Linked DNA regions of Desulfosporosinus acidiphilus SJ4. The protein of the gene in region 2 interacts with the protein of the main gene of each other region in a pairwise test. Links are inferred from orthologs where the notes say so. Each region holds a gene or a part of one and is shown on either strand. Other genes may lie near its edges. The genes, in order: mobA and DESACI_RS18085.

Region 1 (3,312 bases), 3.1 Mb from region 2 along the record:
TCTGCTGGCTGACGTTGTTTTGCCGGGGGCAAGTTACGCAGAAAAGACAGGAACCGTTACCAATACAGAGCGCAGGGTCCAAATGGTTAATCAGGCCATTAAACCCTTGGGGAACGCCAAGACTGATGGGGAAATTATCTGTGAACTTGCCAATCGGATGGGTTATCCATTCCCCTATTCTTCCGCGGCAGAGGTTATGGATGAAATTGCTCAGCTCACTCCTCAATTTGCCGGTATTTCTTATGCCCGACTGGGTACCCAAGGACTGCAATGGCCGGTTCCCAGTATGGAGCACCCTGGAACTAAGTTCTTGCATGAAGGAAAATTTAATAGGGGCAAAGGACTTTTCGTTCCCTGTGAAAATCAACCACCTAAAGAACAGCCTGACGCAGAATACCCATTATTGCTTAGTACGGGGCGGAAACTTTCCCTTTACAATGTGTTTACTCAAAGTTCAGAAGGGTTAGTTAAAAACTCTCCGGAAGAGTTGGCAGAGCTTAACCCTGCTGATGCCAAGCAACTGGGAATAAGTGACGGTGAAGTTGTCAAGGTGGCCTCTCGTCGGGGTGAGCTGAACACGAAGGTTAAGGTAACAGAACGTGTACCTTTGGGTATGATATTTATGACACTTCATTATACGGAGTCGCCGACCAACGTTCTAACCAACGGAGCCTACGATAAAGTCACCAAGACGTATGAGTACAAGGTTTGCGGAGTAAAGGTTTCAAAACTTTAATAAATGAATGAAAACAGGGTCTTCGATGTTCGAAGGCTCTGTTTCTTTGTAAGGATTGACCATATTAGAAGTTTTCTCTTTGAATCAATGATCACGTTAAGTCTGGTTTACTACGTGACATAAGGAGTTTGAACTAGTATATTGTAAGGTATTAAAGGGCTGGCAGTTTAGGAAATCCTTTTGCAAGTAAGGCTAATACGTGTGAAGACAGTGTCTTTGTCCTACTATCAGAAAGTATAACTTTTGGTTAAATACTGCAAGAAGAGTTTATACGTGCGAAGACAGTGTCTTCGTCCTCTGGCATAAGTGCAACTAACCTGCCGCTTTCGCCAGAGGCTTAGCGCCAGCTAAGTTTTCTTTATCTAACATAAGAGGGATTAACCTGCCGCCTGCTAAGTTCTCTTTAATCTAATTCCTTAACGAATAAAAATGAAGTTTATACAGTTTTTAAGTGGGGCTGTACCGGAACTTGGCAGCACCCTTATTGAGTCCCCATCTGAAGCCCCGATGTTCAGCTTTAGCTGAACGAGTTCATTAAATTACCGATTTATGAAAACATACGTTATGATGATTCTTTAGAAAAGTAGGTTAGATAAGTGGAGGTTTTTAATCAGTGACAGACCTTGGCATGAAAAGACCACAACCCAAGCTAGAGGCCACAGGAATTTTATTGGCGGGAGGAAAAAGTTCACGCATGAAAAGGAATAAGGCCTTCCTGGAATATGATGGCAAGCCTCTTGCGGGGCGTGCTATAGAAGTTTTAGATGCGGTATTTTCCGAAGTACTGATTAGCAGTAATGATCAGGAACTTTACAAGAGATATAATTTCCCCGTCATCCAAGATGAACTACGTGATCAAGGACCTCTGGCAGGACTATATCAGGGTTTGAAGGCCGCTACCTTTAAATCTGTTTTTTTTGTTGCCTGTGATATGCCGTTTCTGCAAATAGAGCTGATTCGTTTTCTGTTTCGTTGGGCATCGGATTATGACATAGTAGTTCCCCGGATCGGTCCGGTAATTCATCCGCTTCACGCTTTTTATAATCGGAGCTGTCTCCCTGGGATTATAAAAAATCTTGAGGCCGGACGCCTCAAGATTAGGGATCTGTTTCAGGATTACTCTGTCAAATATGTGGATGAAATTGAGCTTAAAGGTTTTTCTGATTTAAGCCAGGTGTTTTGCAATGTGAATACTCCTGAGGATTGGTCCGAAATCCTTAAACCATAATTCGCTCAGGACAAGTATAAATATTCAGACGTTGCTCCCGGGCAAAGCCAATAATGGTGATGTTTAAGGCTGACGCCTGGGATATAGCCATATCAGTTGGCGCTCCGCGGGCAATAAGAATAGGAACCTTCATTTTGGCGACTTTAAGAAGAATTTCCGAAGATACTCGCCCGCTAAAAAAAATAACATGGTTATCCAGTTGTAAACCAGAACGAAAGGCACTGCCATTAAGTTTATCAAAAACATTATGCCGCCCGATGTCATAACTCGTTAAAACCACTTGGCCTTGATACCCCACACCGCCGCTATGAATTCCTCCCGTTGCTTGAAAAAGCGGAAGGGGAGACTGCAAAAAAGCGGTATAACCATAGGCTTCTGTAAGCGTGATACTGTGTTTTGAGGTAAGAGGCTTTACCATCAGTGCGTCGTTGGCAAAGCAAAATGAAGCTCGGCTTTTTCCACAGCAAGCCGATACAAAACGTTTGGTCATTAGTTCCTTTTGCAAAAGACAAGGTTTCCCCTCTACCCAAACTAAATGGTCCTTAGGATCTTGACGAATTTCAGAAATGTCCTCAGGAACTCGAATAAAACCTTCATTTAGCAAAAAACCCAGGGTGAGTTCTTCAATTTGTGAAGGGGAGCATAATAAAGTAGCGATTTCTTCTCGATTAAAGTGAATAGTTAAGGGAATTTCTTGAACCACGCAGTCTTCAACCTGTTCGAGCTGCAGTCCTTTTGCTTTTAATATGGTATAAGTCACTATTTCGTTTTTCATGTCAACCTCCTCATACCTTCTACCTCCTAGTTTACATTATTTTTAGAAAAACCAAAATCTTTTTTTAATGTCGAAATAATAGCGTTTTTATGGATATTGATAAAGGAATTTTGAAATCATATCTCGAATGAATACATAATAAATGGTTACAACGATACAAACTAATTAACAATTGAATGCTCCGAAGCTGGTTTTCCTAAGGCAAGGCTATGGCGACCAGACAAGTGTCTTAGACACTCGGGTATTGCGGGAAACTGTAATATCTCCTATTGGAAAGGAGTCTGTTGAACAGGAGGAAGTAATCCCCCGGTTATTTACAGACCGTGTATTTAAGAACAACTTGGCAATTGCAGCGCAAACTATACTTGCGCCGGCCAAGTTTTTTTGTGCTAGAGGAAAGTAAACTTTTGGCAGTATACCGCAAGAAGGGTTAATACGTGCGAAGACAGTGTCTTCGTCCTCTAGCATAAGTGTGCAAGGCAGATACTGTTCATGGACGATAAGTTCACGAGCTTGCTCACCACACCGCAGTTCATTATGCATACTCCTGTAGTGTGGATTGGCTAAGTGTCT
Region 2 (3,272 bases):
GCTGCCTTGATAAAGGCATCAGGGGCGAGTAATCTAAAACCTGGCCAATGTCTGAAGCTGATTTTGGAAAAGCAATATACCAATCTCCCTAAACTGTGTACACGAATTGAGAAATTTATAATAGATCACAAAGATGACGATATGGTTTCTGAAGGACTCATTGTTACGATTCAAACAGCGAAACGGTTTTTAGTCGGTTTGGGACCTCTTGAACTACAATCGGTGCCGGCCTTGCAGCGAGTTGACCAAGCTTTGGGACAGTACGTAGAAAATATGTCAGTTGAGATTCCGGAAAAGATCACCCTTGAAGTTGCTTATTTGCAAGGAGCAAACGTTGAATGCGGCGGTTCATTTAAGTGTTCAAAAGGAATTTACAACTCTGAAATTCATATTGTGGAAGATGTCATCATTGAAGGCGTATGCCGGGGAGGGAAAATCTTTGCCGGAGGTAATGCTAAGATCAATGAATTAGGCGGCTCAGGAGTCAGTGCTACCTACGTTCAAATAGGCTCCGACAGTCGTCTTTCTGTGTCTTATTGCCATCAAAATGTGGTCGTGACCGTTGGTAAAGAAATTATACAAATCGAAGAAGATTGCAAACAACTGGAAATTTACCGAGAGAATGGTCGGGTTCAAGTCGAAAAACTCAAGGCGAATCCCATGTAATTTCAGATCGATGGTGACGCGGGCTGAGCGTGAAGCGGGGACGGTCCTTTTAACACAAATGTGTTAAAAGGACCGTCCCCGCTTCACGGCGCTCCCCCGCTTCACGCCTTTGACATTGATTGGGAATGCCGTTACACTAAAGAAAAATAATGAAAAGAGTGTTTAGAGAGGAAAAATTGAGATGGTATGTGTATGAAAGTTATGATTGAGTTAGAAGAAGCTAAGGAAATGGTTTTGAAGGCAACTAAGCCTGTGGAACATGAGATAATTTCCCTAGTCAATGCTTTTCAGAGAGTGTTAGCCCAGGATATAAGTGCGCCGATGGATATGCCTCCCTTTGATCGTTCTCCCTTGGATGGCTATGCTTATCAAGCTACGGGGTTAGAAGATATGCCTCTGCTATTAAGGGTAGTGAGTGAAATTCCAGCGGGGACTTTTTCAGAGCGAAGAATTATGACCGGAGAGGCTGCAAGGATCTATACGGGTGCACCAATCCCTCCCGGGGCAAATTGCGTAATACGCCAGGAAGATACGGAACGTGATGGTGATCAGATAAAAATCGCGCGTCCTCTAATGGCCGGCCAAAATGTTGTGCGCCGCGGAGAGGAGATTAAGGAAGGAGAACTTCTTCTAAAGCAAGGTTTTTATTTGACTCCCCCGGCGATTGGCCTCCTGGCAGCGGTGGGTTGGGATCAAATTACGGTATATAAACGGCCGCGCGTCGGTTTACTTTCTACCGGGTCTGAACTCATGGATGTTGGTCAGCCCCTGCTTCCTTCGAAGATCTATAACAGCAACAATTATACACTGCGCGGTATGCTTCAAAATGCCGGGTGCGAGGTTATCTCAATTCCTATTGTTTCCGATCAAATTGAAGATACATTAGCTGCTTTAGAAAAAATGGCAGATACAGATATGGTGATTTCAACCGGAGGAGCATCTGTAGGGAATTTTGATATTATGCGGCATGCTCTTGCCCAATTTGGATGCGAAATGTTTTTCTGGAAGGTCAATCTAAAACCCGGAACTGCTGCCTCTGTAGGGCTCAAAGGGCAGAAATTATTTTTTTCTCTTTCGGGAAATCCAGCTGCCGCCGCAGTAACCTATGAACTCTTAGTACGCCCGGCCTTGCGTAAGTTGGCAGGTCATTCATGTTTCGAGAATAAAGGGATTTTAGTCAAAATGGCTAATGGTTTTGCTAAGGGAGGAAGGCAACGGCGTTTTTTAAGAGCCAGGGCAGTGTTTAAAGACGGAGAAGTATGGGCGGATTTGGCGTCTGCCCAAGGATCAGGAGTTCTTCGTTCCATGATTGGCAGTCAACTGCTGGTAGACGTGCCGGCAAATCACGGTCCGGTGAATCCGGGAGAAATATTGCAGGCAAATTGGATAGAAGCTTGGGAGAATTAAAATGGACGAAACCTTAAAGAAAACTTTAACTCCTGTAATATCTATCGTCGGCGGTGGCTCTAATTCAGGAAAGACAACCCTACTGGAAAAATTAATTCGCGAGGCGAAGCAGCGGGGTTGGAGAGTAGGAACCCTGAAACATGACATCCATGGTTTTGATCTGGATCAGCCGGGCAAGGATTCCTGGCGGCATGCTCAGGCCGGGGCAGATATCGTGGCAATAAGCTCACCCCGAAAAATCGCAGTTATGGAAAGCGTCAGTGAAGATCAGCCCCTTGAAAAGGTCATTGACAGAATTCAAGGTGTCGATGTGATCTTTACAGAGGGTTATAAGTCAGGGGACAAACCAAAGATTGAAGTCTTCCGCTCATCGGTACACCAAAAGCTCTTTTGTCGGCCGGAAGAGCTGCTAGCTATTGCCAGTGATGTATCGTTTGATCTTGGAATTCCGACGTTTAGTTTAGACGATGCCTCGGGGATTTGTGATCTAATAGAGTCTCTCTATGGGATTGAAGTAAGATAGAATTATTATTCAGCGAAAGGACTTAAGGAAGAAGCCTTTTCAATAGTTGAGCTGACTTGGCTAGAAGGGGAAAGGCTAAGAGAGAAGAAAGAATATTAAACAGGGTATGAGCATTGGCCACCTGTCGAGAAAGACTTCCTCCCATTAGTTTAAGTCCTTCAGCCATGGGGCTGAGAAAAGGCAGAAACAGCAAAACACCAAAAAGGTTGAGCAAGACATGAAAGAGGGCCACTCTTTGCGCAGCTCTGGAACTGGCCAGTGCAGCAAAGACGGCGGTAAAACAGGTTCCTATATTAGCTCCGAAAATAAAGGCCAGTGCGGTGGGGAGAGTTATCCTGCCATTTTCCGTCAGTACCATGACAATCCCGGTTGTTGCGCTGGAAGAATGAAGCAAGGCTGAAAGGAGAGTTCCGGCAAGAACTCCTTTGAGATGGTTATCTCCCAGCTGCTGAAGAAACTGCCTGATGAATGGCTTGTCGGCGAGCGGTGCCATGCCCGCTTGAAGCATAGTTAGGGCAAAAAAGAGAAGGCTCAGACCGAAGACGGACAAAAAAAGATAGCGAATTCGATTGGGAATAAAGAGAAAGCCGAGGGCGCCTAGAATCAATAGGTAGGGGGTAACAGACTCTAAGGGGAAGGCAAGTAATTGCGTCGTGAGGGTCGTCCCTATATTGCT

Evidence for each region.
Region 1: the proteins of DESACI_RS18085 (region 2) and mobA interact in binary tests that used the Escherichia coli proteins (3 or more experiments, as listed by UniProt). The link is inferred for Desulfosporosinus acidiphilus SJ4 from one-to-one orthologs.

Annotation. Positions count from the first base shown.
Region 1 is NC_018068.1:814,803-818,114, forward strand. The notes cover bases 169-3,156. They hold mobA (molybdenum cofactor guanylyltransferase), read left to right. Parts: upstream 169-1,349; coding sequence 1,350-1,964; downstream 1,965-3,156. Other genes in these bases: fdhD (formate dehydrogenase accessory sulfurtransferase FdhD), read right to left, coding at 1,954-2,739. UniProt on the Escherichia coli protein: Transfers a GMP moiety from GTP to Mo-molybdopterin (Mo-MPT) cofactor (Moco or molybdenum cofactor) to form Mo-molybdopterin guanine dinucleotide (Mo-MGD) cofactor.
Region 2 is NC_018068.1:3,946,669-3,949,940, reverse strand. The notes cover bases 18-2,965. They hold DESACI_RS18085 (molybdopterin molybdotransferase MoeA), read left to right. Parts: upstream 18-858; coding sequence 859-2,073; downstream 2,074-2,965. Other genes in these bases: DESACI_RS18075 (Na/Pi cotransporter family protein), read right to left, coding at 2,619-2,965; mobB (molybdopterin-guanine dinucleotide biosynthesis protein B), read left to right, coding at 2,075-2,596; DESACI_RS18090 (flagellar assembly protein A), read left to right, coding at 18-666. In the rest of the region: more of DESACI_RS18090, read left to right, coding at 1-17; more of DESACI_RS18075, read right to left, coding at 2,966-3,272. UniProt on the Escherichia coli protein: Catalyzes the insertion of molybdate into adenylated molybdopterin with the concomitant release of AMP.